Regions from separate parts of the Paracerasibacillus soli genome, predicted to be linked through region 1. Evidence: riboswitches for the same ligand, from Rfam matches in the RefSeq annotation. Region 1 holds a riboswitch; the other holds the start of a gene.
What was found. Region 1 has a riboswitch for FMN ahead of ACFFIS_RS09380 (ECF transporter S component). Riboswitches for the same ligand answer to the same signal wherever they lie in the genome.

Region 1 (16,410 bases):
CGGTGCCCCAACATCTCGTAATTCATGAGGTCTATCTGCTGTTAGAACTATTAGCGGTACACGACTGTAATGTGCTTCTACAATTGCGGGGTAATAGTTTGCGGCTGCTGTACCTGACGTACATACTAAAGCAACAGGTCGCTGCGTTTTTTTTGCCAAGCCTAACGCAAAAAAGGCGGCGGAACGCTCATCAATGATAACCCAATCTTTTATGTTTGGGTGTTCAACCATTAACATCGCAATTGGAGTTGAGCGGGACCCTGGAGAGATTACAACATCAGTTAATCCAGTCCGTGCTAATTCATCTACAAATTGCCCTATATATTTGGTTAAGTTTTCTATGTGATCCATGATTGTTACTTGCCTCCTAAAACTGTTTGCATCGGTAAAAACTTTAAACTTGTTTCCTCGAATTCCGCTTCAATATCGGAATCTTTTACGATACCACATCCAGCAAAAATAGATGCCTCATTCCCGCTTATCAGTCCTGAACGGATTGCAACAGCAAATTCCCCATTCATTTGCTGATCAACCCAACCTATTGGCGCACCATACCAACCACGATTTAACGGTTCCTGTTCACGAATAAATGCTAAAGCTGTTTCTGTTGGTGTACCACCTAGTGCCGGTGTAGGGTGAAGCTTTTGCACAATATCAAATATTGTAAAGTGCTGTTCTAACTTTGCTGTAACGGGCGTGTATAAATGTTGAATATTTTTTAATGGATAAACGACCGGCTTTTTCGGTATATTTAATTGTTTACAGTAAGGTGCGATTGATTCCTTAATCATTTTTACAACAAATTGATGTTCTTCAATATTTTTTGGATCTTGCAGTAAACCATATCGTATTTGCTCATCTTCATCCGGCGTTTTCCCTCGAGGAGCCGACCCAGCCAAACATGTCGTTAATAATTGTTCATTTTCAACACGTACTAATCTCTCGGGCGTTGCACCAATAAAACAAGATTTTTCACGAACATATGCAAAAACATAACTATTTGCTTGTGTTTGTAATAGTCTTTTTAAAACATGTGCAATTTCAAAATCATCAGCCGCCTTTATGCGAAGCTCACGGGCAAGTACAATTTTTTCAGCTATTCCTTCCCGAATCAAATTTTTAGCACGCTGTACAACATTTTTCCACTCATGGGTAGCCACTTCTTCTTCGTTTATCAATTTATTATCAGTAAAATGACAAATCGGATAGTTCCATAGTGCTGCTTCTTTTTTCATATATTCCTTTACAACCGTATCCGCGTGATCTTTGTGTCGAACCAACAAATTAGTTGTTAAATAATAGTCGTTTTCTTCTAATTGACTGAATAAAAATTCTGGTACAAAAAACTCACTATCAGGGAAGTCCTTCCATAATGCTCCGTTTTCTTGCTTCGAATCAAAATTCATTCCACCTAATACGAGCAATCCAGTACCTTTTTTTTTAACCGGACAATACGTAACAGCTTCAGCAAACATCTTACCTAAAGCCGCCTTTGTTTGTTCAATCCGTTTTTTACCATTCCCATTCACTTTAATTAACTCTCCAGCTGCAACAAGTGTCAACGAATTGTCCGCTGTATGCCAAAACGCACTTTTTGTATAGGATTTACGAACTGCTTGAAAAAAATGTATCGCATCAAATTGTTCCACTTTCTTGGTGTAGCTAACTAGCTTTTGTTGACCTTCCCCTATATCGTCTAATGCTTTTTGTATGAGTTGTTGTAGTTCTTTTATCTCTGTAACCATATTGAAAATGCCTCCGTCTTGCATATAGTCTATTTCTATTCTATTCTCTTTCTTTATCTTTCTCAAGAATTGGGTAGTTCTTATCATTTACTATGCCTATTTGTAAAGTAGTTATCGGGGAGTTAGACAACGTTTTAAAAGGTAAATAAAAGGCTGTTCTATCATTAATGGATGCTTGCTAGCAAAACACAGTTGACTGAACACGCCTTAAAGGATGGAAAGCGGAACTTGAAGATGAAAAGTCGATGCAGTTTATTTTAAGTTAGAAGCATAGATTCAATTATATTGACACTTAATTTATATTTCCATAAACTTAAGATTGATATTTAAAATACAAGGGGAACAACTATTATGCCAAAAGAAAAACATATCAGACATGCTTTAAAAGAAAGAGATGGGTTTCACGTTTGGTGGCGCCTGCTCAGACCACATACATTAACTGCTTCTTTTATACCGGTTTTTATCGGTTCCATGTTAGCTTTTCACGAAGGTACTATCCACATAGTCCTATTTCTAGCAATGCTATTAGCTTCAATGCTCATCCAATCAGCAACAAATATGTTCAATGAATATTATGATTATGTAAGAGGCTTAGATCATGAAGGGTCAGTAGGAATCGGTGGAACAATTGTACGAGATGGTATTAAACCAAAAACAATCCGTAACATTGGTATACTCTTTTTCATCATTGCAATGATACTTGGAGTTTATATTTGTATCGAATCTAGCTGGATGATTGCTCTAATCGGTTCCATTTGTATGCTAATTGGCTATTTATATACTGGTGGCCCTTTACCAATTGCCTATACGCCATTTGGAGAATTATTTGCGGGTTTATTAATGGGGACAGTCATTATTTGTATTAGTTACTATATCCAAACAATGACGCTTTCATCTGATGTCATCCTAATTTCGATACCGTTTGCTATATTTATCGGGGCTATTTTAATGTCAAATAGTATTCGTGACCTTGACAATGACAAAGAAAATGGTAGAAAAACATTAGCCATTTTATTAGGCAGAAAAAATGCCATTCGTTTTCAAGGTAGTATATTTGCAATTGCTTATACTCTAACAATCTTGTATACAGTACTAAAGATTCTTCCATGGTGGAGTTTATTAACTTTACTTAGCATACCATTAGCCATTAGTGTTATTAAAAAGTTCCAAGGAAAATCGACACCATTAGAAATGATGCCAGCAATGGCCGCCACTGGTAAAACAAATACTATATTTGGCTTATTACTTGGAATATCACTTATCATTGATAAAATAGTGAGTTAAGGGGATGAGGGGATGGAAATGAATACTGAACACACACTTTTTGAAGCTTTAGGAATACAAAGTAAAATATTGGAAAAGGATTTAGTCGTCTTAACGATGCCGGTAGATGAAAGAACACGCCAACCAGCTGGTTTTCTTCACGGTGGAGCAAGTGTTGCATTAGCTGAATCAGCTGCAAGTATTGGTGCAATTTTACATATTGATCGAGAAAAGTTTCATGTTTTTGGTATGGAGATTAATGCTAACCATATTAAAAGTAAACGAGATGGGGAAGTAACGGCAAAGGCTAAACCGATACATGTTGGAAGATCTACAATGGTGTGGGAAATTAATATAACAGATGAACAAGGCGATTTAATTTCTGTATCTCGCTGTACAATTGGAGTCGTACCGAGAAAAGACGCTTAATGCTTTGTTTAAAAGAGAGAGTGAAACTGTAACTAGTGGGGATTTTCACCTCCCTGCTGATTGCAGTTGAATGAATCGGACTTTTACTAGCTGTTGATCCTAACTCATCTATTACTTTTAGCACCTCAAATTCTTGAAACGTAAATTACCGACTGTAATCTGTGATAAATATAAAAAGAGCCAAACTATACACAATAGATGTATAATTCGGCTCTTTTTTATGATTTAGCTTTCGTATTTAAATAAACGATGCTATACCAACTTTTTAAATTAAAGCTGCAATACTGCTTAACAAAACTTTTTCTAGGAAAATTAGTCATTTTCATGAAAAATTTGCTTGTTTTTGTTCAATCCAGGTTCGCGTTTTAGTATAGATTGGAACGAATACAAGTGCGACAATGATTCCTTTTAAAAGGTTAAATGGTAATACCCCATACAACACCGCAAATCGCTTCACACTTTCTATCTTCATATCTTCCATTCCCATAAACCATGCATAAATTGGTAAAATGACAAGATAATTTAATACACTCATCGCGATTGCCATTATAATCGTTCCTGTAACTAAACCAGAAATAATACTTTTAACACCTTTATATTTATGATAAAGAACTGCAGCAGGCACAATAAATAATATACCAGCTAAAAAGTTGGCTGCAACTCCTACAGGTTCACCCGTACCTATTGCTAGGTATAATATGTTTTTAATCGCTTCTACCGCTATCCCCGCCATTGGCGAAAAAATAAGTGCCGCAAGTAGAGCTGGAATTTCACTAAAATCAATTTTTAAATACGGTGGTAGTAATGGTAACGGGAAGTTGAGAAAAATTAATAAAAAGGAAATTGTCCCCAGTAAAGATAAAATAATCAATTTTAATAGTTTAGATGATTGCTTGCTTTTTTGCATCACCCTATATCCCCCTTCATCTCTTTACCGATTCCACCTCGTGATGAAGGATAAGCCGACATGCATAAGAACAGAAAAAACCCTAAAGCGCTAAAATGGGGCTTTAGGGTTAAACATTATTTGTCCACAGTAAATAAATAGTGCATATATTAAACAATGCACAATTGGCTGTCTCGACATCTTCTCCCATCCAGACTTTCACTGTCGGTTCTGGAATCTCACCAGATCAACCACGAAGTTTTCACTTAGTGGGTCACGGACTTTAGAGTTCGTTCACTCTTTACCGTCGGTCGGGAATTACACCCTGCCCCGAAGATTGGAATCGATATGTTATTGTTAATTCCATTATACATAAGTAATCTACTTTTGCAATAGTTATGCATCCATTTTTCTAATAATATGACCTCATTATAAAGTGTAACTTCAATCTGGCAGAGCTTTTCCACTCCGCTATTTTTAATAAATAGCTTAGAACAAAAAAGATGTCTCGTGTTACACGAGACATCCCTTTTACTGTTATTATTTTTTCACAGCATTTGTTTCTTGTGATGAAATGAATAATTTACCTTCAGCTTTTGCACGAGCCTCGTTACCAAATTTGTCTTTACCTTGCACTTCTACAACTGCACCTTCTGCAACTAGATTACCCGGCACAGTCCAATAAGCAACGTAATGACCTGGTGACATTTCAAACATTGGTAGCTCTGTAACATTCTTTAAACTTGGCAAATTCGTAAGCGGCATATGAACAGTGAATGTAGCTTTCAATCCCGGCTCACTGTCGAATGATACAAGTACTGTTTGGCCTGCTTTTACATGCATATCTTCTGCTGGAGTAACATTTTCAACTTTTGGTGCTGTATATTTTGCTTCTAATACAACAGATTTTGTAGTACTATTACCAGCTAAATCAGTTGCTACAACTTCTATTGTATTTTCACCTTCGTCTAATAAGATTCGTTGTGAATAATTTCCATCTTTAACTTTCACTTCTTGACCATTCACCGTAACTTTATCAAGATTCGTATCTGAAACTGTCCCAACTACTGTAACTGTTTCGCGATTTGTCTTGTCCCCTTTTTGTGGAGAATCAATCGTAAGTTCTGGTGCTGTGGTATCAAGTGTGACCGTTACTGGTTCAGATTCATTTACCTCATCTTCATCAATTACAGTAACAGCAGTAAATTCGTTTTCACCCTCTGTTAATTCCGTATCAAAAGAGAATAGCCCATCATCACCAATTTCTGCAACCCCTACTTCTTCACCGTTATTCAATAACTTCACAGATGTAGTAGGAGACGCTGTTCCTTCAACTGTCAATGCCGGCTCATTTGTTACGTAATTTTCTTCTGGTGTTGTAATAGTTGCTTGCCCAACCTCATATGAGACACGTGCACGGATCATGTAGTTACCTTCATCAGTTGTTGCTGACCATGCACCGCCAACTAACTGATAACTACGTTCTGCAAATGGTCCATCTTCATCTGTAGCTAATCCTGGCGCATAAGGGTTATCTTGTGTTTGGATATAGACCATGTAGAAGTCACCGTCAACAACAATATTGTGTTCACTTAAATCTACTTCTGTCCATGTTCCATCACGATTTGCCTCTGCCTGAACCGGACCTGCTAACTTTTTACCTGGTAAACCACCAGCACCTGATGCGTCCCATACTTCTACAGCGAACTCTGTACCACCAGGAACTGGCCATTCAGTATCCCAGAATCGAAAGACACCATCTGTTACAATTGCGGTCTCTTTACCTTCTGGTAGAGACATTTTCATTGCCCAACCATTTCCTGCATCGTAGAAAGATAATGCGTTTTCTGCAGTTCCATCGTCATATGCGATTTCTCCACCCGGTACTGTGTAGAATGGTTCTAATTCAACATTTAAGTCTACGTTACCGTCTAAATTAACTTCAAGCTCTTTTTTATAAAAGTCACTTGCAACAACACGCAATGTATACGTTCCTTCGTATGCAGTTAACGTGAAGTTTCCATTTTCGTCTGTTTCTACTGGTGCAATATTTGCATCTTCAACTACTATTACAGTTGCACCCTCAATAGGATTACCAGTTTTTTCGTGTGTAACAGTACCAGTGATTGTAGCTTGTGGTAATTCATTCAGCGTAAAATTAGCTGTTACCGTTTGATCCGCTTCGATATTTACTGCTTTTTGTTCTGATGCATATCCATATGCATCTGCAACAAGCGTGTATTCACCTGCAGCATGAACAAATGAATAACTACCATCTGCTGGATTCGTATTAACAGAACGACCACTTTCTAGTACACTTACTTTTGCACCTAGTGGTAATAACATTGGTTTTACATCATGATTTTTTTCTACTTTCTCTGATGCAACTTTTGCCTTAGGCTTTTCATTCTTGACTGGTGCATTCTTTTCGACGCCCAAGCTTACTTTATTTGAGCTTGCTCCACTTTCCGCCGCTAATTCAACATCATCAATATACCAGCCTTCTTTATTTACACTAATATCAGAATAAGCGTAGAACCCTAAATATACACGTCCGCTATAGTCTGATAGGTCAACCTCAATATCTTCCCAACCGTTTGATTGTCCTTGGACCATATGGAGTTCTGTCCATTCTTCTTGATCCGTTGAAATCACAACATGTCCGTAATCCCAAGCACGGCCAGCTGAAGATTCTTCAAAGTTATGCCAACTCTTTAGCTTCAAATAAGCTCCTTCTTCTGGGAGTTCAACAGGAGGCATAACGAGTGTTGCCCTCATGCTACTATCATAGTCTCCACCTAGATTTGTTGCATATACCTTTTCTCCAGATGCAGCTTGCTCTGGACCTGTAGTAGGTACGCCCCACGCCCATGAGTCATTTTCTCCAAATGAATACCAACCGCTTGGACTTGATTCAAAGTCTTGGAAATATCCTACTGTAATTGCTTCATTAATCTCTACACTATATTCTTCTGTAAATGTTTCATTTTCATTGTAGTCTTTGGCATACCAACGATATGTGATAGATTCACCTTCCAAAGCGTCACCAGGAATTACTGCCGCAAAATTACCTGACTCTAATCCACCAGTCAGTTGTTCTGCGTCAACTTCTGTCCACTCATCTTGTGAATCTTTATAATGAAGTTCTACTTTATTAATACGCACATTGTCCGTAACTTCAGCCTGTAAATGTAATTTAGTACCTTCATATGCCTCACTTGGCGCTTCATGGTTAATGACAGGCGCTTCCTCATCATCCTCATAACGCGAAGCATCAAATAAATCAACATTGTCTATATACAATCCTGGTCTATTTACACTACCGTCTGAAGATGCCTTGAAGCCAATATAGACACGTCCTGAATACTCAGATAGGTCAAGAATCGTATCTTCCCAACCATTGGAAATACCACTAAACAAATGTATTTCTTCCCAATCCTTCATATCAGTTGAAACGACGACATGTCCAGAATCCCAATCTGTACCTGATGATGACTTTTCAAAGTTATGCCAACTAGTAATTTTTAAAAATACATCTCCCTCTGGAAGATCCATTGGAGGCATTACCAGTGTAGCATTGGTATTACTACTGTAATCACCAGATAAATTTGTTGCATAAACATTATCACCAGTTAAAGCACTTTCAGGACCTGAAGTAGGAACTCCCCACTCCCATGAATCGTTTTCTCCAAACGAATGCCATCCAGTTGGTTTCGTTGCAAAGTCTTCATAATATCCTGGTGTAATACCTTGTTTTATTTCAACTGTATACGCATCGCTTACGACAGTGTTATTACCAAAATCATTGATAGATAACGTATACGTCAATGTATTTCCAACTAGATCTTCTCCAGGAATCGTCGCTTTGTACTCTCCAGCTTTATAATTTCCAGAGATTTGCTTTGCTGGAACTGTTTTTGTTTCTCCACCATCAACTTGGTAATTTACTTCTACAGAAGTGACACTAATATTATCTTCCGCTTGGACAAAAAGCTCCAAATCCATTTCAGAGTATGTTACATTAACAGACTCATGCTCAAATGTTGGTGCCTCATTATCTTCTCCATCTTGCGTTACGACACCTTCAACATTTCCAAGTCCATCTAATATTGACGAAACTGCGTCAAATGCGTTTACAATACCATGACCATATCCATTATTCGGTGATTCTGGATATTGACTATCTGTTCTTGCAATTGCTGTATCAATTAAAACTTGTTCCATATCATCAACTGAGATATTGGCATTTACTTGACGTAGTAAAGCAGCAACTGCTGATACAGCCGGGCCTGACATTGATGTTCCATTCCATCCACCTTCATAACCACTTCCTGGCACTGAGGAACGAATATTCACCCCAGGTGCAGAGATATCTGGTTTAATTTCTCCATATGGTGATGGTCCACGTAATGAGAATGAAGCGATATTATCATTAATGTCCGTTGCACCAGTTGCAAAAGACTCTGGATAATTCGCTGGAACCGCAACAGATCCTGGTCCACCAGGGTTAGTTAATGTTGTATTTCCTGCAGAAAACTCTGGGAAAATGCCATGTGCACGCCATGCTCTAACTGCATCTAGGTACCACTCATCTAGCCCAGGTCCTCCACCCCATGAGTTATTAACAACGTCTGGAGCTAAATCTACACGGCCACCTGGTGCCAACATCCATTCAGCACCTGCTAAAAGTATTGCATCTGAAGTACTTCCAGCTGCATTAAATACTTTCACTGCAATCCATTCTGCTCCAGGTGCAACTCCGACTTGGTTTGAACCATCTGGCTCACTTCCGACCATTGTACCTGTAACGTGTGTACCATGCCCATGATCATCATAAGCTGCCTCTCTACCAGCTGCAGTTGCATCAAGGAAACTATATTGGTGATCAACTTCACCAGTAGCCGAATCATAACCACGGTATTTTTCCTTTAATGCAGGGTGATCCCACTGTACTCCGGAATCAAGACTTCCAACAACTGTACCTGATCCGTCAATTCCCATTGCCCAAACATCAGGCGCTCCAACCCGCTCTACGTTCCACTCCACGTTTTGCAAATTAGATTGAGGTGTTTTCTCTTTTGTTTTAGTTGCTTCTAAAAGCTTACGTTGTTCGTTCGGTAGAATTTTTTCTACTTCGGCAAACTCAGCAATCTTTTCTGCAATTTCTTTATTTGCAGTAACTGCCATCCCATTCACAATATGATAGGAATGAAAGTCTTTGACGTTACCTTCTTTCATTTCTTGTTCCAAATACGCTGTCACACGTGATTGTGATTCAAGTGCAACTGTTTTCAACTCGGCTACAACAGCTGAACGTTGTGAAAGCTTTGCTTGGTTAGCAGATAATTTTGCTTTCTTTGCACTCTTTTGTGCATCTAAAGCAATTTTTTCAACGTCAGCCTTTTCTTGAAACTTAACAAGAAAAGTGACATGCTCATCTTTCTTGAATTCATCCATTAAGCGATTATTCAATTTTTCCTTTGCTAACTTCTTTGTATTGAATAACGACTGATGAACTTTTCCGTTTGCCTTTGCACTATTTCGATCATTTGATTGTGCATGAATAGTTGGCGTAAACAAAGAAAAGATCATGAGCAAAGATGCAATGACACTAAATAATTTGACTTGCATTTGTTTTCTTCTTCTTTTCTTCCCCAATACGTTCATTCCTCCCTATAACAATGTTTTAATATCTAACTGCTTGTCCCAACTTTCCCCCTTTCCGTTTAATTTTGTGGTCAAATCATTGGTGTATATATAACAATACTAGAAATTTTTACAAAAGTCTGTCGAATCATGTCGCCAGATTACTGAATATTCCTAATTGAACAAAACGAATTATGTGCACTCATTTACATATAGTTAAAAAGAACTAGGGGCATATCATGTATATAAGTTTAAAACACATTAGAAACAATACTTTGCATGACACTTATCGGAACAAGGACTAACGAACTATTAACCTACTTTCCTAAAAAGGAAAGAAAAATAAGTCCTTCCACCTATTGTCATCGCTTTTTGATTTATAAAATGAGTATGTTTCACACTTTTTGTCTTTTCGCTAATCTTTTGCACATAAAAAGTCCTATAAACAGCAACGAAACACACTGTCTATAGGACTAGCCTTATACCTTACTTTTTTATGAAGCTTATTTTTCCAGCGGGTTTAAACTTTCTTTTCCTGTAAGTTTTGCTATCATCTGAGCAAGTAATTCAATCTCATCTGCAATATCTTTTATGCTCACCGTCTCAACTGGTGAGTGCATATACCTTAATGGTAAAGATACTAAAGCAACCGGTACCCCTTTACCAGTTAAGCGCATTTTATCCGCATCTGTACCAGTCATGCGGGGGGTTAATTCATACTGCAAGGAAATTGCCAACTCTTTAGCAGTAGATTCTAAAAGTTGATTCATTTTTATATTAATTGGTGCACCTTTTGCTAAAACAGGTCCTTTTTCTAGTTGCACATCACCATATTTATTCTTATTTACACCAGGATAGTCTGTAGCAAAGGTTACATCACATGCAATAGCCATCGTAGGCTCTATGGCAGATGCTGCAAAATATGCTCCGCCTAAATTAGTTTCTTCATTTACCGTACTGGCTGCATATACACCTACTTGGCAACCTAATTCTTTCACTCTCCGCAACACCTCGGCAACGATAAATGCACCCGTACGATTATCAAGTCCACGTCCTGCTATGTATTGATTATTTAATAGTTCTGGGTTTCTTTTATATACTATTAGATCCCCTATTTGAACTTCCTGTTCCGCTTCCTGCTTTGTTTTATAACCACAATCGATAAATAAATCTTCCAAACCAAAGCCATCTTTTAATCCACCATGATGTTGTGCATTCACACCAATGACACCTGTACGTATTCCGTTATAACCAATTACAGTCACCATCATACCGACAGCTGCCTTTTCATTGATACCACCAACTTTATCAAAAAACAAATAACCATTCTCATCAATGCGATTAATTACTAGCGCAATTTCATCACAATGTCCTGCTAGCAACACCTTAAATGGTGCGTTAGGATTTAAAACACCAATTGCATTTCCTGCATGATCTGTCCTAATTTCATCTGCAAATGGCTTTACATAATGAATCCATTTATGCTGAATCAACATTTCTTGTCCAGATGGTGATGGTGTTTGTAATAATTCCATTAAAAATTGTTTGTTTGCTAAATCCACTGTAACCGCCTCCTCTTTTCTTCATCTTTTTATGTGCTTTATCAACATTTAAAGGCATAAAGTACTTATAGCTACTTCATTTATCTTAAATTCTAGCTGTATGGGTCAACCAATTCAACAACGTGCAATAAAAATAATATACACTTATTCTAACCTTTAATGAAGTATTTTGGTAAAATCATAGGCATTTTCATTTACGAAAGACTTGCTTCCACGTAAACTTTATATACTACGTCCTTCATAAGAAAGGGGAAATTCTAATGAACTTAAATAATTGGTTTGCAAAAGCGATGACTTCTGAGACTTACGTAAAGAAAATGAAGAAAAACAAAGATAATCTTTTACACATTTACAACTCATTTGAAATTCCAGATATCCCTGAACAATACGCACAAATTGAAAAGCATAATTTACGTGTCATTGTCCTTACAGAAGACTGGTGTGGCGATGCGATGTTAAATGTACCAATCCTATTACGTCTTTCAGAAAAGACAAACATGGAAGTACGTATGCTTTTAAGGGATGAGAATCTTGATTTAATGGATCAATATTTAACAAATGGCAAATCTCGTTCTATCCCAATTTTTATTTTTATCGATCAGGATGGAAATGAAGTTGCGAAATGGGGTCCACGCTCGGAATACATTCAACAATTTGTTGATAAACTCCGTGCACAACTTCCTCATAAAGATGACGAGAAATACGAAGAACAGTTTAAAGAAACACTTTCCACCACAACAAAATCTTTCTTAGAAAGAAAAGATTTTTGGGAAGATGTTCACAATAGCATTTTGGAGAAACTGATATAACGAAGTAACTATAACAAAAAGGGTCTGACCCCCATTTTTAACTACTATCATTAGTAAAAATGTTAATGATTTATACTAAATGTAGTGGAAAGGGGGGCTAACCCTTTTGTTTTGTTCCTGCTTCTTTTTTGTATATTTTATGCACGAACCCTCATACTAAAAAGGCAACTTATTTTGTATAAATTATAGGTGACGTGATGCGACTAGAATTATTTAAACATATTTATTTTCGATTACCTGTTCTCGTACGACTTTTTATAACCATTCTTCTCGTGATGCTTGTTTTTGGGATTACTATTCATTTTGTGGAGCCCAAACAATTCCCTACTATTTTTACCGGAATATGGTGGGCCTTTGTTACTGCGGGTACGGTTGGATACGGAGATTTTGTTCCGCTTACAACTACCGGACGAATGATTGGAATCATATTAATTTTAAGTGGTGCAGGATTGCTCACTTTTTATATTTCTATTTTTGCTGCAGCAACGGTAAAACATGAGCGAGATTTATCAAAAGGAAAAGTTAACTTCAAAGGGAGTCAACATATTATCATTGTTGGTTGGAATGAAAGAACTCGAAAGTTAGTTAATTTATTGCAACAAACAAAACCACATGAAGAAATTGTTTTAATTGATCGGACTTTATCTTATTTATCTTACCAACATTATCCGCTACATTTTATTCATGGGGATGTTACAGATGACCAAACATTGAAACAGGCAAACATTCAGCAAGCAAAACGAGTCATCATAACAGCTGATCATAGTCAGCAAGAAGCTGATCAGTTTACTATTTTGGCTACATTAGCCATTAGGGGTAATAATGATGACGTCCCAATCACTGTTGAAATACTAGCGAAAAAACAGGTGGAAAATGCCTTGCGAGCTGGAGCAAATGCGATTGTACAGCCTAATGATTTTATCGGTGGTTTACTTTTTCATGAACTATTCGGTAAAAAATATGGAAAGTCATTTGAAATCACGCAGACATTACTATCTCAACAACAATTTTCATTACTTCCCATCCCAAATCATTTAGTTAAGCATACTTTTATAGATACAGTTACAGCACTACATGAGACTCATCATATACTCATCATCGGATTTGTAAGAGATAATAACTGGTTTATTAATCCAAATTCAATTGACACAATGAATAAACAAGACATTTTAATAACGATGGTTCCTTGGAATCTAGAAAAGTAGTCATCTTTGTCAAGAAACTGACTTTATGTTAACATATACTAATGTGTGAAAATAACAGATATTAATAATGGGAGTTGTTCAGTATGACAGAAAAATTAGAAGTTGGACAGATTGTACAAGGTAAAGTAACCGGAGTTCAACCATATGGCGCTTTTGTCGCATTAAATGATGAAGTACAAGGATTAGTTCATATTTCCGAAGTTACACACGGCTATGTGAAAGATATTAAGGAACATCTAGCTGTTGGGGATGAAGTAACAGTTAAAATATTAAGCATTGATGAAGAAAAGAATAAGGTTTCCTTATCAATCCGTGCAACAGAAGAAAAACCTAAAACAAGAACGAAACCACAAGCCAAAGCACAACACGTACAAGAAGATTCATCTTCTGCAGGTTTTAACACATTACGTGATAAACTACAGGATTGGATCAACCAAACTGAAAATAAATAAAGATACAAGAGGGGCTAACCTTAACGGTCTAGCCTCTTTCTTTTGTCAATAATATGAACATTTGATAGGTAAATACATTAATTTTCTATCGTAGTTTCTTGATTTTGTATGCCGCATTAAGTAAAGTAAAACTATAACAAGACTACATAAATATTGGAGGTTTCCCCATGACACATATTGATTTTACTTACGATAAGGCACTTCCCTTTTTAAAAGAACATGAAATCCATTACTATGATGCCTTTGTAAACATAGCTCACGAGGCAATTCATCAAAAAACAGGTCAAGGTAACGACTTTCTAGGTTGGGTTAACTTACCACAAACATATGACAAAGAAGAATTATCGCGAATCCAGTCATGCGCACAAAAGATTAAAGAGGATACTGACGTTTTGCTTGTCATTGGCATAGGTGGTTCCTATTTAGGTGCCCGAGCAGCCATTGAAATGTTAACCCATTCTTTTCAAAATATCCTTACGAAAGAAAAAAGACAAGCACCGCAAATTATTTTTGTCGGTAATCATATGAGTTCTACATATATACACGATTTATTTGATGTGCTTGAAAACAAAGACGTTTCCATTAATGTCATATCAAAAAGCGGAACAACAACGGAACCAGCAATTGCATTTCGCATTTTCAAGAAGTTCCTAGAAGATAAATATGGTAAAGAGGAAGCGAGTAAACGAATTTATGCGACGACAGATAAAGAAAAAGGTGCTTTAAAAACTGTTGCTGAACAGGAAGGCTATGAAACATTCGTTATTCCAGATGATGTTGGTGGTCGTTATTCTGTTCTTACTGCTGTAGGCCTTTTACCAATTGCGGTAAGTGGCATCAATGTTGAGGAAATGTTGAAAGGTGCTGCACAAGCAATGACTGATTTATCGGAACCAGCACTTTCTAAAAATATCGCTTATCAATATGCAGTCGTGCGACATGTTTTATATCAAAAAGGTAAAACGATTGAGATGCTCGTAAATTATGAACCACATTTGCAATATTTCGGTGAATGGTGGAAACAGCTTTTTGGAGAAAGTGAAGGAAAAGATCATAAAGGTATTTTCCCTGCCTCCGCTAACTTTTCGACAGATTTACATTCTTTAGGACAATACATTCAAGAAGGACGTAGAGACTTGTTTGAAACTGTTCTCCATGTCCGAGCATCCCGCCATGATATTGTTTTAGAAGAGGATGAAAAAGATCTTGACGGATTAAATTATTTAGCAGGTAAGTCCATTCATGACATTAACGACAAAGCATTTCAAGGTACATTACTTGCTCACACAGATGGCAATGTACCAAACTTAATTATTTCAATTCCGAAACTTGATGCTTTTACGTTTGGCTATCTTGTATATTTCTTCGAAAAGGCATGTGCAATGAGTGGGTATTTATTAGGTGTAAATCCATTCGATCAGCCTGGTGTAGAGGCATACAAGAAAAATATGTTTGCACTTTTAGGTAAACCAGGATTTGAACAAGAAAAGGAAGAACTCGAAAAAAGATTGTAATAGAAAATAATTATCTTCTAAAAAAATGTAAAAATAAGGTTTAGTTTTTTTGAGAAAGGGTAACAATATAGATGTAAGACTTTCTCGTATTCCCCCTGTAAGCAAGGCGTCCAACGCTTTGCTTTTTTTTTGCCCTTTTTTCAAGTTTTCCGTTCACTTCATCGACAAATAAAGGAATCCTCCATTATACTTAATATAAAATATAGTTGGAGGTCATAACAGAATGAATGAATTTACTAAAGTTCACAGTCGAAAAAATACTCGTTCAGTAAAGTGGGATGCAATACAATCTGTTTTCCAATCAGATGACGTATTACCAATGTGGGTAGCTGATATGGATTTTCGTGCTCCTGAGGCAGTAAATGAAGCGTTGATAAAACGAGCAGAACACGGGATTTATGGTTACACCACCATAGATGATGATGTCAATTCTTCCGTAATGAACTGGTTACGCAAACGCCATAATTGGGAAATTCAGAAAGAATGGCTCTCTTATAGCCCTGGAGTTGTACCCAGCATACAAATGGCCATTCAAGCATGCTCAAAACCTGGTGATGGAATTTTAATTCAAACACCTGTTTATACCCCTTTTTATCGTGCTGTAGAAGTGCTAAATCGGAAGCTAATTAAAAATCCACTTATTTATGATAATCACACATATTCTATTGACTTTGAGGATTTTGAGAAGAAACTACAACAAGATGTAAAAATTTTCGTACTTTGTTCACCACATAACCCGATTGGTCGTGTTTGGAAAAGAGATGAATTAACTGAAATAGCACGGCTTTGCTTAAAATACAACGTACTTATCATATCAGACGAAATCCATTGTGATCTCATTTATCCGGGAAATAAACATATTCCAATTGCCTCTTTATCTGATGCAATTTCACAGCAAA
Region 2 (16,410 bases), on a different contig from region 1:
TTTTACTACCATTAATAGATTCGCCTTTTCCATCTACCTGTTGATTATGTGATGGTCCGTCTAGTTGAGTTGGTTGTTGTTCAACTTCCAGAACTGATTCGGAATCATTTAAATCTAGTCCAGCAATCGCTGCCTGCAACCGTGTGATTGCATCCGTTATTTCACCTTGTGTTTTCGCACGCTCCATCACTTTTTCAGCGTGACTTATTGCCTTTTGCAATGAAGAAAATGATGCTTCTGTGTAGTTCTCTTTTTTATAAGATTTTGCTTTGGCAATTATATTTTCTAGCACCGTTGTATCAAGCTCCGGTTTTGGTTCCGGATTAGGAGCTGGACCTGGTTCCGGATTAGGAGCTGGACCTGGTTCCGGATTAGGAGCTGGACCTGGTTCCGGATTAGGAGCTGGACCTGGTTCCGGACTTGGGTTTGGAATCGGGTCTGGTGCTGGTTCCGGACTTGGACCTGGGTCTGGACTTGGCTCTGGCTCTGTTAATCTCTCTAATCCAGCTAGTGCCTTTTGCAATTGTGTTATTGCTTCTGTCACTTCTTCTTGTGCTTTCGCATTCTTTACTACCTCTTCTGCATGACTAATCGCCTTTTGCAAGTGGGCAAAGGATGTTTCCGTATAATGCGCTTCTTCATATGTTTTTGCATGGTCAATTAATTTACTTAACTCTGTTGTATCTACTTCTGGTTCTGGATCAGGAGCCGGGATTCTCTCTAATCCAGCTAGTGCTTTTTGCAATTGTTTTATTGCTTCTGTTACTTCTGCTTGTGTCTCCGCATTTTCTACTACTTCTTCCGCATGACTAATCGCCTTTTTCAAGTGGGCAAAGGATGTTTCCGTATAATGCGCTTCTTCATATGTTTTTGCATGGTCAATTAATTTACTTAACTCTGTTGTATCTACTTCTGGTTCTGGATCAGGAGCCGGGATTCTCTCTAATCCAGCTAGTGCTTTTTGCAATTGTGTTATTGCTTCTGTTACTTCTGCTTGTGTTTCCGCATTTTCTACTACTTCTTCTGCATGACTAATTGCCTTTTGCAAGTGGGCAAAGGATGCTTCCGTATAATGCGCTTCTTCATATGTTTTTGCATGATTGATTAGTTTTTCGAGTTCTGTTATGTCTATTTGTTCTGGATCAGGAGCCGGGATTCTCTCTAATCCATCAATTTCCGCTTGCAATTGCGTCATTGCTTCTATTACTTCCTCTTGTGCCTTCGCATGCTCTGCCACTTCTTCCGCATGGCTAATCGCATCTTCTAATTGCGTAAATGATGCTTCTGTATAATGTACTTTTTCGTATATTTTTGCGTGTTCGATTAGCTTTAATAACTCTGTTATATCTACTTCTGGTTCTGGATCAGGAGCCGGGACTCTCTCTAATCCATCAATTGCCGCTTGCAATTGTTTTATTGCCTCTATTACTTCATCTTGTGTTTTCGCATTCTCTGCCACTTCTTCCGCATGGCTAATCGCATCTTGTAAGTGGGCAAAGGATGCATCTGTATAATGCGCTTTATCGTATATTTTTGCGTGTTCGATTAGCTTTAATAACTCTGTTATATCTACTTCTGGTTCTGGATCAGGAGCCGGGATTCTCTCTAATCCATCAATTGCCGCTTGCAATTGTTTTATTGCCTCTATTACTTCTTCTTGTGTTTTCGCATTCTCTGCCACTTCTTCCGCATGGCTAATCGCATCTTGTAAGTGGGCAAAGGATGCATTCGTATAGTTCTCTTTTTCATATGTCTTTGCATGGTCAATCAGTTTCTTTAGCACTGTTACATCTATTTCCGGGGCCTCTATTACTTCTACAACTACTTCATCCAATACTTTGCCAGTTTTATCTGAAACAATTACCTTTAATTTTGTTCCAGCAGCTTGTACTGGTATTTCAACCTCAAAGTATCCTGCTTCATCAACTGGTGCTTCGCCAAGGTTTGTTTCTACCTCATCTTTTACAGTTACAGTTGTATGAGGCTTCGTTATTCCTGTCACTTGATTACTCTTACTGTTTACAGGATCTACCATTGTGGTAATTTGCTCTTCACCAGCAAAATGTAATTTGGTATCTCCCCATGTTGCATGGTCAGACCCATTACCATTACCACCGTCCGTAACGACTATTTTTAATTCTTTTCCTCCACTAATATCTACCTCAAAGTATTTTTGTGGATCTTTAGAATTCATTAAACCACTATCAAACTTTTTAAGTCCATCTACGTACACTTGGAACACGACCGAGCCAATGGTACCGTACATTTGGCGATCAACACCTACATAAGAACTAAGATAAGCAGCTTTGATTTCTGTTAAATCATAAACAATGGTGGAGTTAGCATGTGCCCCTATACCTTTCTTGTAAGCTACTTCATTACCATCTTTATCTGTTAGCCTCAATGGATTACTGCTTATTGAAACATCTTTGTTAGGTCCAGCATAATTATTTTCAGTATGTATCCAATCGTAATCAGATAAATAAGTAAAGTTATCCATATCAACTACAGAAACGATTCTCTTTTTAGATGCTTTGTTACCATCACTATCTGTTACAGAATAAATAATCTCATACTTACCAGGCACATCGAAGTTTACCTTTTCGATACCCGTTACTTTTACAGCGTCAGTTAAATCACCATCTTCTGGGTCTTTTGCTTCATAAGTGTCATCCAAATCGATTGGAACACCGACCTTCGTTGCAACAGATGGAGGTATCGTAAGTTTTGGTTTACTACTTTCTAAAGTGAATTTAGCCTCAGCCCATACTGTGTGATCCGAAGCAATTCCATTTTGGTTTGCATCTGTCGTAACAAGTTTTATCTCTTTAGCACCTGTAACAGGGACGCGAATAAACTCGTGTTCCGTATCTGATTTAAATACACCGCTCGTAAATTCTCTTTTGCCATCAATCCACACTTCAAATGTTGCCGAGGAAGGTTGGCCTTTTACTGCTTGATCGATGCCAATGTAACTCTCAAAAAAGTCATAACCTACTCCTTGAACATCGTAAACAACTTCCGAGTTCGCGTGTGCACCGATTCCTTTTGGATAGGTAACATCTATTCCTTGTCTAATCAGTGTAATTGCACCACCGGCAGGCGATAAGTCCTTTTTCAGACTACCCCATTCAATTTCAGCCGACTTTTCATTTATATCTGAGAGATAGGTATAATCACTTGTCACCGTTACATTGGCGGTTTTTGTTTCCTTTATTCCTCCATTGTTCACTTCATAAACAACTTTATAATTTCCCCTTTTGGTAATGTCGATGTTATTTGACTTTACCGTTACATCCTGTGTTATATCATCACCTAAATACGAGGATGCTTTGACATAATCCATGGGATCATAATCTTGTCGTAATTTTAATGTTACAAATTCCTCTACAGATAAGTTTGGTTTTTTTGAATTCGCCTTTTCAGGTTGTATACTATTTAACTTTTTATCGTAAGCTACCACTTCATAAAGATAAGATTTACTCGGATCTATATCGTCATCAACAAAGGAGGTGCTAGTTGTATAGCCAATCACCTTTCCATCCCTTGAAATCTCATACCCCATTGCAGCATCTCTATTTGTCTTATCTATACCAAACGTAATCGTATTTTGTTTATTCTCTGTATCTACTTTTATGGTATTTATCGTTAATTTTGCATCCTTTGAAAAACCAGTACCATTATAATCTCTTCCTAAACTATGCATGTATTCTAATTTCACGTCAGGTTTAGGTAAATGGGCAACTTTCTCTTTCATTTTTTCAGTAGCCTTTACATATCCCCAGTCATCAAAAAATGTTGTTAAATCGGTTTTTGTAGCTACCGAAAAGCCGATGACTAATCGTTGTAAATGATTATCTAATCCGTCCATAATGCCATCGGGATTTGTTCTTGCAACACGAGAGGCTTTCCCATAACTATCTTCTCCATAATAATACTGGATTTGTAAAAGCACACCTAAGTAAGTAAAGAAACCATGATTTACTTCTTCACCTTGGAATCTTCTGTATAAGGAATCCCAATCTGCTCGATCATCATAATTGTTATTCATCTTTTTCCGCATGATCACGGCGTATAAATTATTTGTTACCTCACCGTGTTCCATAATGGAATTATTAATATTATGACCCCATTCATGGTAGTAAGCCCAATCGTCATTTCCTGGGAAGCTAATCGGTTTCACTATTTGTTTAAAGAAACCACCATCTCTTTTAGGAGAATCGCCTCCGTTATACCCAGTGTAACCCCAGTCAGACCAACCATAAGGGCCTTTTGTAAATACTCTTGATGTAAACTTCGCGGGGAAGTTTCTATTTTTAGGGTCTGGGTCATCTTCCACATTACCACTTATTTTTTGGAATTCTTTCCACATTAGTTCCCATTCATCCATTGTATCGGAAACTGTTTTTCCTGTTGAACCTAATTCCTGTATCCCTTTTAAAGCCCCAGCAGCACTCGTTGAAATTGTGTTATTTTCCGAAACAAGCTCTGCAACATTATATACAACGTCTTTTGGTTTTCCCTTAGAAAAATCAGTATCATCTGTACTAATATTCTTGACGTACTTTTCTAAATCCCTTTTAAACTGAGCTGGGTCCGTTTTTCCGTGATAATAAACAGGAAAATCAGTCCCACCTACTAATCTAATTTTAGGAGCATAGGCTTGTTCGCTTGGTAAAGCCGGATTCTCCACATAAATTATTGCAGGATTCATTGATTCAAAGTTTGGTGCAGTAATTTTATTTAAACCTTGTTGTAATGGATATCTTCTAATCCAGCCATTCTTATCATCAGCTATTTGTCCGAACACTAAATTTGGCATGATACCATCTTTATCTGCATCAACAAATACTTGAATCGTTTCTCCAGGTACTATATATCTTCCAAACGTATCAAGAGAAAATGAAGTTCTTGGAATCTGATGCACCGATGCAGTTGAACCAGAGTCTCCCCGCTGAGAGGCGGTTACCACAACTTCTTTTGACTCATGATCGCTATCTAGAATATCTTTGGCGATATCTATCTTTATTTGTAACTGCTTTTCTAGAGGGTGCTTTGCAATCTTTTTCTCTAATTGCTCAATTTTACTTTTCGAATCATATTCTGGCTTTAATTCATTCATTAATCCATTTGTAAACATATCATCTATTTGATCTGCTACAACGTCTTCCTTATAGAATGCTAGTTCAGATAAAGTAGCCCAGTTCTGATTTGATTTCTTGAACGTAAATTTAACTCGCTTCATTGTAGTTGGTTTAAACTTTGCTTCTACTAATCCACTTACTATCTTATGTTTTCCGGTTGATAGAAGTTGATATGTATCCCCTTTAGACGTTTGGGAAACATAGATTTCAAATTCCTCAGCAAAACCTTTATTATCTGATGGCCTGGCGCCGTATATAAGTCGATTGACTTCCACAGCTTCTTTAAATTCTACTTCCACTTCATTTGTGAAGTCATTCGCATTGGCCCTATTCGTTTCCCAATAAGTTTGTAAGTCACCATCAACAGCATGTTCGATTACAGCGCTACTGTAGTGTCCCGCGTTATTTCGGATACTTTTGATATTTTCGTAATCCATCTGAAATAACTGCGTATATGGTGCATTGGCATAATAATTAAATGCCTTTGTTTCAGCTGTAGTGGCTGTTATCTTGGAGCTATTTAATAAAATCCTCGCATTATCAATATCTTCTTTAAATTGTTTGTATAGCGGATGACCTTGCGCTTCCTTTTCTAGTTTGTCTAGTGCCTCGATTGTACGAAACTCTTTACTGACGGAGCTAAACGTGTCATCTGTAAATAATTGCTCCATCTTTTCAGAAACGATATCTTCTTGATAAAATTGAAATTCCGCTGCACTTGCCCATTCTTGATGCACATCTTTATATACAAATTTCAGACGTTTAAATGTAGTCGGTTCAAATCGAATTTCTATGGTGTCTCCCGTAGAACCTAAATATGAACCTGTTGAGACAAGTGTGTAATCATCGCCAGTATCTGTTGTTGAACCATAGATATCGAACGCTTGGGCAAACCCCTTCCCCTTTGCACCTGTTTGTCTAGCAGTATATACAATTCTATTTAATGTTGTTGTCTTATTTAACGTAAATTCAACCTCATTAGAGAATATGGCGCTATTAGGTTTTCCTGTTTCCCAGTGCGTGTTCATATCACCATCAATGGCATTTTTAAGTGGTGATCCTGGATAGTCCCCACCGTTATTCGTAATCGACTGGATATTATCCATGTTCATTTTAAATTCCTTATTATAGTCATCTAGTAAATCACTGTTATATAGATGAAACTTCTGTACGATTGCTTGATTGGATTGTTTAACACCTCCTTCATCATCCAATTGCATCGTCAAACTCTTAACGCTAAAGTCCTGCGTTAAGGCATTAACTGGCTCATTTGCACCAGTCAATAACATGGCCGCTATAGCTGCAGCCGCAACTACCTTCATACCTATTCCTCCTCATAGAATTTCCCAAGGAGTACACAAAAAAAGTTACCCTTATGGAGAGTAATTTACTTTGTCTACCTTTTAGACAAAAAGTAATGGTGTACTCCCTGGTAACTGATTGACACATTCCTAAAATCCCTAAACTTCATGGGGGGTCGCTAAGAATGCGCTATAATTATAATGGGCTTGTATGTATTTTACAATAGTGCTTATAGCCTATGATGAAGCAATGCTGATACGGCATTATTGCATATAAAAATGATTTATCAGTCATAAAGTTAAATTATAGTAGGATAAAAATAATGAATTACACATTTTGTATAATAGGCTTTTAGTGCTTACTTAGAAAAATCAATAAAAATAAATAGGTCTGATGTCACGTTCTTGAATTATATAGATTTATCGACAAATATGGAGGTATGGGTCTTATAGGCGATGACTTTATGGATAGGGTACATCCTCATCCGGTTCATAATACTTTTGATCAGATAAAAAGGACCCGCCACTTTCTCCGCCCATCTGCTTTGTCGACCCATCTTTATATACATAATAATAATAGATATTGCCAGGGTCATCCGAAAATTCTACAAGTAAATAATACGGATTCTGTGTTTTATTTCCTCGAAAATTGATTGCGGAGATAGTCCAAGTAGTATCTGGATATTGCGCTTGCAAATATTCCTCTAAAGCTATGGATTTCTTATTAATTTGATGTTCTATCCAAAATGGACGAATGATAAAAAAGGTTATAACTCCAATTAAAACAACAGTTGATATGTAAAATCCAAACTTTAACTTTTTCCCCCAATATAAAATTGCCGCGATAATAAGCAGGAAAAGAATCATCCCACCCGCAATCATATATTCGATAACTTCATGAGGATATAGCCTCACCTTTTCTCCCTCCTATTATTAGTACCGGATATGCCCATATTATTTTCTAGTAAAGATTCAATATAGCTAGCTTTAATATTAAAAAAATATTGTATATATGCTTATTATATAATACTATAGAATTCAGAATGAAAGGAGGTTTGGTGTTGATGAAAAGGTGTTTGTTGTCTAGTATGCTACTAATACTGATTTCTTTCTCGGTATTCATAGGACCTTCAGAAAAAATGGCACAGTATTCCCTTAATCCTACAGATGAACCCGTTATCTCGATGGTTAGTAAAATTACAAATTCTGATGTAATAACGGAATCGGTCCACACTATCGTCCAAAAGTGGCAGATTGAAGTTCTATTTCCCCCTACTACATCTACACAGACCTTATTAGGAAAATCTATTCCTTTTAAGTTTATTAACCATGCATTTTTCTCTAGAGAAATTGCCGGTTTTCTCACTGTAGTGCAGCATCAATCTAATTATCTCCCCTAATACATTAAAAATCCCATTTATCAGGCTATATTTAAATATTTATACTTCGTGATATTTCCATTTACAAATAGATGAGAAGTGTTTTTCCTATGCCTTTTTATATAGGAGTAGGTCCCTGACACTTATTATCTATTCATACAAAGAAATACAATTCTACAACAAGGGATAATGATAGCGTCCATCGCTTGTTTATGTGAACTACAATCAATCCGGGTGATGTTGGTTTGTACCCGTAATTACGATATTAAATACCTAAGCGGTAGATATTTATAAAAGATGACAAGGAATCAAAGTAATTGAAAAGGACTGATTTCATGACTAAAAGCAAAGAAAAAATTAACAATAATCATGATGAATTGAATAAAAGAGATCTTATTTCAGCGAATATATTTGTCGCCTTATTGGCAATAGGGATGTTAATTGCTGGAATTGTATTAGTTAAAATGACATACTAACAACAAATAAACTTGGGAGATAAATATGGAAAATTGGTTAACTGAAATGATGAATGAATTTGGTTACATTGGGATTATGGTTCTTATTGCAATTGAAAATATTTTCCCACCTATACCTTCCGAAGTCATCCTAACGTTTGGAGGTTTCATGACAACTACATCTCAACTAAGTATGATAGGTGTCGTTATATCAGCGACAGCTGGCTCAGTTATGGGGGCTATTGTTCTATATATCATTGGCTTGCAACTCGATGTAACAAGGATGGAGAAAATCGTAAATAAGTATGGGCATATCCTCCGCATAACAAAAAATGATATTCATAAGGCAGATAATTGGTTTGATAAATATGGATCTTGGACAGTCTTCTTTTGTCGATTCGTTCCAGTAATTCGTAGTTTGATTTCCATTCCCGCCGGTATGTCACGTATGAATTTGGGATTATTTCTCCCTCTTACAACATTAGGAACTGTCATTTGGAATATTGTTCTTGTATACTTAGGTGCTTCAGTTGGTGCTTCTTGGGAAGTAATTGTATTATATATGGAAATGTACTCCAAAGTCATTTATGCAATATTACTTTTATTGATTATTGCTCTCGTTATAGTCTTTATAAAACGAAAGGGTAATCGCGGTAATCGCCTTTAAACAAAAGTTTATTAAAAACGTTTTTATAAAGCGTCCTATTCCATCATAAAGGCTTTTATTTCTGTTACAGAACTATGAAATGAGGAAAAGGTATTAGTGAATTAGATAAAGAAGCAATACCGTACCACCTTTATGACGTGCTCTAATGAAGTAGATTTTAAGAAATGATTTCGATTAGCAAATAAAGCCATTAAATCCGGTTATATTCAAAATCATGTCGTAAAAGATATTCATTGATTGATAGAAATCAGCAAACAAAATTTTTGTACAAACGAATTAGCTCTGCTATAATCGTCTGTAATTCAATAGGATTTCCTTCGGGGTCGGGTGTAATTCCCAACCGGCGGTGATGAGGTACACCTCTTAGCCCGCAACCCGTATTCATACATATTATGAATACGGTGGATTTGGTAAAATTCCAAAGCCGACAGTAAAAGTCTGGATGGGAGAAGGAAAAACAAATTGTTCAAAAGTACTGCTTTTTGACGTTTATTTGTTACTGCTTTTTTTCTCCCTTACTAAAATTAGTAAGGGAGATTTGTTTGTATGGAGAGTTTAATCACGAAAGGGGAGTATCTTTTTGAAATGAATGATAGTGAATATATGAACCTCGCACTTTTACTAGCGCGTTCTACTTTAGGTCAAACGAGTCCTAACCCAAGTGTAGGTGCCGTGTTAGTGAAGGATGGCCAATTGGTGGGAACCGGCGTGCATTTAAAGGCTGGCACTCCCCATGCAGAAGTCCATGCTATAAACGAAGCCGGAATCTCTGCTAAGGGAGCCATTATGTACGTGACGCTTGAGCCGTGTAATCACCATGGAAAAACACCTCCGTGCGCTGATTTTATTATTAAAACAGGTATTCGAAAGGTCTTTGTAGCATCTTTAGATCCAAATCCTCTTGTTGCAGGCAAAGGCGTTGAGAAGTTAACAAGAGCAGGTATTGAGGTTGAGATTGGTTTATGTAAAAAAGAAGCGATGCAGCTCAATGAAAAGTTTTTTCATTTTATTCAAACAAACACTCCATTCGTAACAATTAAAGCAGGCATTTCACTAGACGGTAAGATAGCAGCAAATTCAGGTGACAGTAAATGGATTACCTCTCCTGAATCAAGACAAGATGTACATCATCTTCGTCACGAACATGATGCAATACTAGTAGGTAATCATACCATCCTACAGGATAACCCTCTTTTAACCACCAGAAGACCCCGTGGTGGAAAAAATCCCATTCGAATTGTATTGGACACGAACTTAAAAATTCCAGTGTCTGCAAATGTTGTGCAAGATCGTTCTGCGACAACCATCATTTTTACAGGAAGCCAGATTGATTTAAACAAGAAAATAGAACTTGAAAGACTTGGTGTAACAATTATTTCTCAAAACAGGAAAGCCATCTCATTGCAAGAAGTTTTGAAAAAACTAGGTGACCTAAAGCTTATTTCTGTCCTTGTAGAAGGCGGATCGGAAATTCATGCGTCATTTATTGAGGAAAATAATTATCAACAAATTATTACCTACATTGCACCAAAAATTATTGGTGGCAAGGATGCTATTTCATTTGTTGGAGGAATAGGTCCTAGTCTTGTGAAATTAGGAAAACAACTACACTTTACAGAAATCAAACAGTTAGGGCCGGATATTAAAATTACGGCAAAACCACTTCATAGGGAGGAAAATGAAGAATGTTTACCGGAATAATTGAAGAATTAGGGGCCATTCAAAGAATAGAACCCCATGGGAACACACTCGTCCTGAATATTAAAGCAAAGAAGGTCCTAGAAGATATAACACTTGGAGATAGTATTTCAGTGAATGGCGTTTGCTTAACTGTAACGAATTTTAATCATGATTCATTTTATTTGGATATTATGCCGGAAACCTTTCACAGCACTTCACTTTCTGAGTTGAAACAAGGTTCACTAGTTAATCTAGAAAGAGCTATGAACGCTAATGGTCGTTTCGGTGGTCACTTTGTTACGGGCCATATTGACACTGTTGGAAAAATTTCCAAAAGAGAAACAAAGGAAAATGCTATCTATATCTACATGCAATATCCTAATGAATTCAATCATCTTTCGCTATATAAAGGTTCTGTCGCAATTGACGGCACTTCCTTAACCATATTTGGGGTATCTGCTACTACATTGACCGTGTCCATCATCCCTCATACCGCAAAGGAAAGTGTTCTTGGTTTGAAAGATGTAGGAGACAAAGTTAATATCGAATTCGATATGATTGGAAAATATGTATATTCCTTTTTTGAGAGGAAGGCTTCACACAATTATAAAGATAGTATTTCAATAGACTTTCTCAAAGAAAGCGGATTTATGTAAACAGAAGATAATCTTCTACACGAAACAATAGGAAGGGGTAATAGAAGCGATGTTCCATAAAATAGAGGAAGCATTAGAAGATTTAAAATCAGGTAAGGTTATTATTGTTTGTGATGATGAAGACCGTGAAAACGAAGGAGATTTTGTAGGGCTAGGTGAGTTTGCAACGTCAGAAATGATTAACTTTATGGCTAAAGAGGGAAGAGGGCTCATTTGTGTACCAATATCTGAATCAATTGCAGATACCCTAGAACTTAAACCAATGATAGAAGTTAACACAGATAGTTACGGAACAGCCTTTACTATTAGTATTGACCATATTGAAACGACAACAGGTATTAGTGCATTTGAGAGAGCTTTGACCATTCAAAAATTACTTAATGAACAGACTCTACCAGGTGATTTCAGACGACCCGGACATATATTCCCGCTTCTATCAAAGGAAGGTGGAGTGTTACAACGTCCCGGTCATACAGAAGCTGCCATCGATTTAGCGCGACTAGCAAACTCAAAAGAAGTAGGTGTGATTTGTGAGATCATGAATGATGATGGAACAATGGCACGAGTTGACGACTTAAAAGAGATTGCAAGAAAGTTCAATCTAAAGATAATTACCATCAAAGATTTGATAGCATATCGACTCGAGCATGACACATTAATAGAAAGAGAAGTGGAAATTAACCTTCCTACTGAATTTGGGGATTTTAAAGCTATCGGTTTTACCAGTAAAAGTGATAACAAGGAGCATATTGCACTTGTAAAAGGGGAAATTTATGCAGATGAACCTGTTCTATTAAGAGTACATTCAGAATGCTTAACAGGGGATGTGTTTGGCTCGAACCGTTGTGACTGCGGATCTCAACTTCATGCTGCTCTTTCCCAAATTAATCAAGAAGGGAAAGGCATCCTTCTCTATATGAGACAAGAAGGAAGAGGAATTGGGCTCATCAATAAACTAAAAGCATATAAACTTCAAGAAGAAGGCTACGACACCGTGGAAGCTAACCATAAGTTAGGTTTCCAAGCTGACTTACGCGATTATAAGATTAGCGCCCAAATATTACGTAACCTTGGTGTGAAAAAGATGCGTTTGTTAACGAATAACCCTCGAAAGATGACAGGCCTTAGTAGATACGGTTTGGAGATAGTCGAAAGGATTCCTCTACAAATGCCACTAAAGAGGGAAAATAAACAATATCTAAAAATAAAACAAGAAAAACTCGGACATTTATTAACTTTTTAAACGAAGGAAAGGAAGATATATGATTATGAAAAAAGTACTCGAAGGAAACTTAGTTGGTACAGGTTTGAAAATCGGAATTGTAGTTTCTCGATTCAATGATTTTATTACGAGCAAATTACTGGATGGGGCAGGAGATGCTCTTAAGAGACATGGAGTTAATGAGGAAGATGTGACAGTCGTGTGGGTACCAGGAGCTTTTGAAATCCCACTTGCAGCAAAGAAATTAGCAGATCAGGGTAGCTTTGACGCAATTATTGCGCTAGGAACAGTAATAAGAGGAGCTACACCACATTTTGAATATGTAAACAGTGAAGTTGCAAAAGGGGTAGCAAATCTAGGAATACAAAGTGGAATACCTATTATGTTTGGTGTACTAACAACAGAGTCAATTGAACAGGCCATAGAACGCGCTGGTACAAAGGCAGGGAATAAAGGCTATGAGGCAGCTGTAGGGGCAATAGAAATGGGGAACCTTTACAAAGACTTTAACTAAAGATATATAAACATAAGAATATATTGTAAATAAATATGCATAGCATTAGTAAATATTGATTAACTTTAAGAAGACAGCCATAAACCCTATCAAATTTCTGTTGTTTAAAAAAACACTTTTTGACACAAAAGTCCAAAAAGGCTTTTGTGTCATTTTTTTGTTCAGAAGTTTTGTGTCTCTCGTCGGTCTACGCATACAACGTATAATGATAGGATATGCCCGATATTCATTAAGCAATCAACACGCTTGTATGCAGACAAAGCTATAACAAGTCTAAACTTAAAGTTAGAGGTTGAAGTATTTAGTTCATATTAGAAATAAGCATCGAATGTTTTTATTTTACTTCAAATGAAAACCTTTGCTCTCAACAAACCCTCGCATGTGCACTCTTCCTTTTTCCTTCATAAACTCAGTCATGGATTTAGTTCATGTAGTTTGTTTGTTATGAGAAGAACGTTGTTGATAATAGATGCCCAATGTCTGATCATAGTCATCAAGTAGCTTTTCGTACTTTTCCTCGTTATACTGATTTTCATGAACAATAGCATCCAACGGGAGGCTTGGCTTTACTTCTGTTTTTTTCAGTTGGGATGCCCAAGCATAATTCAAATAGAGGAGACACTTTGTCAGGTAGGCCTACAATCCTGCTAATAGGATCCGGGTTATTGCGTACACCCCCGATATAACAGCCGCCATAACCAAGTGATTCCGCTGCGGTGATGACATTTTGAGCTATAAGAGCAGTATCGATGGTTGCGATCAAGAAATTTTCTAGATTATCATGTTCAATGACAATACCGTGCTTCTTACCGGTAACCTCGAGGCGTTTTAAATCCGCACAAAATAGAAGGAATTCTGCGGCATCACTTATATGGGTCGTAGTTTACTTATAACATTAGTAGAAATTGACATCTAGTAGTCAGTCTATTAAGGAAATAACTACCTTTGTGCTATGGAGTATCTTTCCCCTTTACAAGCTCAACAAATTGACTTAGCCATCAAGAACCTCCCACAATCTGGCGTAATTGAATAAAAGGTTGAGAAAGGCTATCCCATCCCTAATTTGGAATGGCCTTTACGATGACATTTTCTTGTTAGAGATAACCTCACCTTACTAATCGTTTTTATTTTTCTTCAAAGACATATTTTTAATGGTTTCTTTCAATTCTAGTTTGATTTTTATTTTAGAATAAATCGATTTGCTTTAGATTCATTCCTCTATATATACGACGTTAACAATCCACCTGCTGCACCTGTAACCACAATAGTCCATGGTGGCAATTTCCAATATACCAACATACTAAATAGGATTGCTGCTAGCACCAAATCTATTGGTGTAAGAACTGAGCTAGTCCAAATTGGATGATAAAGCGCAGATATTAAGATACCTACAACAGAGGCATTTACCCCCATTAAAGCACCTTTTATTTTAGGATTACTCCTCAAGGCATCCCAAAATGGTAATGTGCCTAGAGTAAGAAGAAATGCTGGTAAAAAGATTGCGAACATAGCAAGCAGACCACCTTTCCAGCCGTTAATCACCGCACCAATATATGCTGCAAACGTAAATAGTGGTCCAGGAACTGCCTGAGCAGCACCATATCCTGCTAGAAATTCCTGTTCATTTAACCATCCAGTAGGAACAAATTCCTGTTCTAATAAAGGTAAAACAACGTGCCCCCCACCAAATACAAGAGAACCAGAACGATAAAAGCTATCAAAAAAAGCAATCCATTCTATTGATGTAAGGTTACGTAGTATAGGAAGAAAGATCAACAAACCAAAAAATAAGGTTAGACAAGAATATCCTAAACAACGTGAAATAGGAAAATGGGCTTCCGATTGTTCCTCCTGAATAGTTTCCTGTCGATATAGATAAAAACTAACAATCCCCGCTATTAAGATGGCACCTATCTGTGTGTAAGCTGTCTGCCATAGTAAAGTGACGACCAATGCAAATAATGCAATGGCTTTTCTTTGAAGGTCGGGAGTTAACTTTTTAGCCATACCTAAGACTGCATGTGCGACAACTACAACAGCAACGATTTTTAATCCACTAATCCATCCCGCATCTTCTATTCCAAAAGTATGAAGAAAGGTGGCAAAAATAATAAGAGCAACGACGGACGGGAGTGTAAAGCCTAGAAACGAAATGATTCCTCCTAATACTCCGCCACGCATGACACCAATACCAATTCCAACCTGACTACTAGCAGGACCCGGTAAAAACTGACAAAGGGCAACTAAGTCTGCATAGCTTTTTTCATCCATCCATTTTCTTCTTCGGATATATTCTTCATGAAAATAACCTAAATGTGCGATAGGTCCTCCAAATGAAGTTAGTCCAAGTCTAACAGAAACTATTAAGATTTCTAGCCAAGTTTTTAGCTTATTGTCCTTTTTTTCATTCATATTTTCACCAACTTTAACTATTTAATTTCTTTAAATAATTCATAAGCCTTTGCCCTAGCTTGATTGAAAACTTCTTCACCTTTGCTAGTTGCCGTGTAATATTTCCTTATTCTCCCTTCTACGTTTCGCTTTTCTTTTAATAAAAGTTCATCTTTTTCCATACTGTGTAGAATTGGATACAAGGTTCCTGAACTAATTTCATATCCGTGTTCTTGCAGTTCTTCTTGCATCCAAGCACCATAGATAGGATGTTCCATAGCATGATGCAAAATATGTATTTGTATAAAACCCAAGAAGAGTTTTCTTAGTATTTTATCTTCCAGTTTATTCACCTCTTATCGCCATATTATCGGAATACAATATCGGAGTTCGACATTATAGATGATATTAAGGTAACATATTTTATTTAGCGATTCAACAGGAGGAGTACCGATGTGTGAATGAATTGACCGTTATTTTCGTAATTTTTGAAGGATTGCTTTCAGATATATATCTGCAAGATGAGGATAAGCAAAAGTTTATCTTTAGAATATCGAGATTAGACAATGAAGGGAAACGGTTGGATATGGCTAGTTTTTCCATTGATACAGGCGATATGAACTCACTGGTGATTTTTTAAGACTAGGTAATACTAAATTACTCTTATAACCCTATAGAAGAGCCGGAAGAAAAAAAGAGAAGCGTTTGGCGAGGTATTAAAGCTAGTTACAGGGAGAACCTAAAAAGACATCAGCAAAATGCTGATGTCTTAATATTAATTTGAACTAACTTGAACCAAAAAGGCTCTGTAAATGTTGGTATATTAACAAAGTGATTAACGTTTTGAGAAATACAAGCATCTGTTTTATACATACTCAGGATTCAAATTGAGCATGAAGAATCGCAACTTTTAATAAAGGATGAGTAGTTTCGTCTAAAATAAATTCATCTTTCGAAAGATGAGTGGTATCCATCGTTTCTCCATAAGGATGTTTATTAGC

Region 2: it holds a riboswitch for FMN, as region 1 does, so the genes downstream of both, ribD (bifunctional diaminohydroxyphosphoribosylaminopyrimidine deaminase/5-amino-6-(5-phosphoribosylamino)uracil reductase RibD) here and ACFFIS_RS09380 (ECF transporter S component) in region 1, are expected to answer to the same signal.

What each region holds. Positions count from the first base shown of each region.
Region 1 covers NZ_JBHLWL010000026.1:49,656-66,065, reverse strand. The annotation lists gene menD (2-succinyl-5-enolpyruvyl-6-hydroxy-3-cyclohexene-1-carboxylic-acid synthase) at 1-351, opposite strand, end outside; gene ACFFIS_RS09395 (isochorismate synthase) at 357-1,745, opposite strand; gene ACFFIS_RS09390 (1,4-dihydroxy-2-naphthoate polyprenyltransferase) at 2,097-3,029, shown strand; gene ACFFIS_RS09385 (hotdog fold thioesterase) at 3,048-3,437, shown strand; gene ACFFIS_RS09380 (ECF transporter S component) at 3,760-4,344, opposite strand; FMN riboswitch at 4,519-4,665, opposite strand; gene ACFFIS_RS09375 (S8 family serine peptidase) at 4,864-9,990, opposite strand; gene ACFFIS_RS09370 (M20/M25/M40 family metallo-hydrolase) at 10,473-11,504, opposite strand; gene ACFFIS_RS09365 (thioredoxin family protein) at 11,792-12,340, shown strand; gene ACFFIS_RS09360 (potassium channel family protein) at 12,538-13,545, shown strand; gene yugI (S1 domain-containing post-transcriptional regulator GSP13) at 13,629-13,997, shown strand; gene ACFFIS_RS09350 (glucose-6-phosphate isomerase) at 14,165-15,511, shown strand; gene ACFFIS_RS09345 (MalY/PatB family protein) at 15,735-16,410, shown strand, end outside.
Region 2 covers NZ_JBHLWL010000022.1:306,758-323,167, reverse strand. The annotation lists gene ACFFIS_RS08220 (NPCBM/NEW2 domain-containing protein) at 1-6,466, opposite strand, end outside; gene ACFFIS_RS08215 (hypothetical protein) at 6,908-7,360, opposite strand; gene ACFFIS_RS08210 (hypothetical protein) at 8,160-8,300, shown strand; gene ACFFIS_RS08205 (DedA family protein) at 8,326-8,946, shown strand; FMN riboswitch at 9,256-9,404, shown strand; gene ribD (bifunctional diaminohydroxyphosphoribosylaminopyrimidine deaminase/5-amino-6-(5-phosphoribosylamino)uracil reductase RibD) at 9,532-10,647, shown strand; gene ribE (riboflavin synthase) at 10,632-11,282, shown strand; gene ACFFIS_RS08190 (bifunctional 3,4-dihydroxy-2-butanone-4-phosphate synthase/GTP cyclohydrolase II) at 11,332-12,525, shown strand; gene ribH (6,7-dimethyl-8-ribityllumazine synthase) at 12,551-13,018, shown strand; gene ACFFIS_RS08180 (nitroreductase family protein) at 13,445-13,627, opposite strand; gene ACFFIS_RS08175 (nitroreductase family protein) at 13,551-13,781, opposite strand; gene ACFFIS_RS08170 (chromate transporter) at 14,237-15,430, opposite strand; gene ACFFIS_RS08165 (PadR family transcriptional regulator) at 15,448-15,753, opposite strand; gene ACFFIS_RS08160 (hypothetical protein) at 15,867-16,049, shown strand; gene ACFFIS_RS08155 (Fic family protein) at 16,285-16,410, opposite strand, start outside.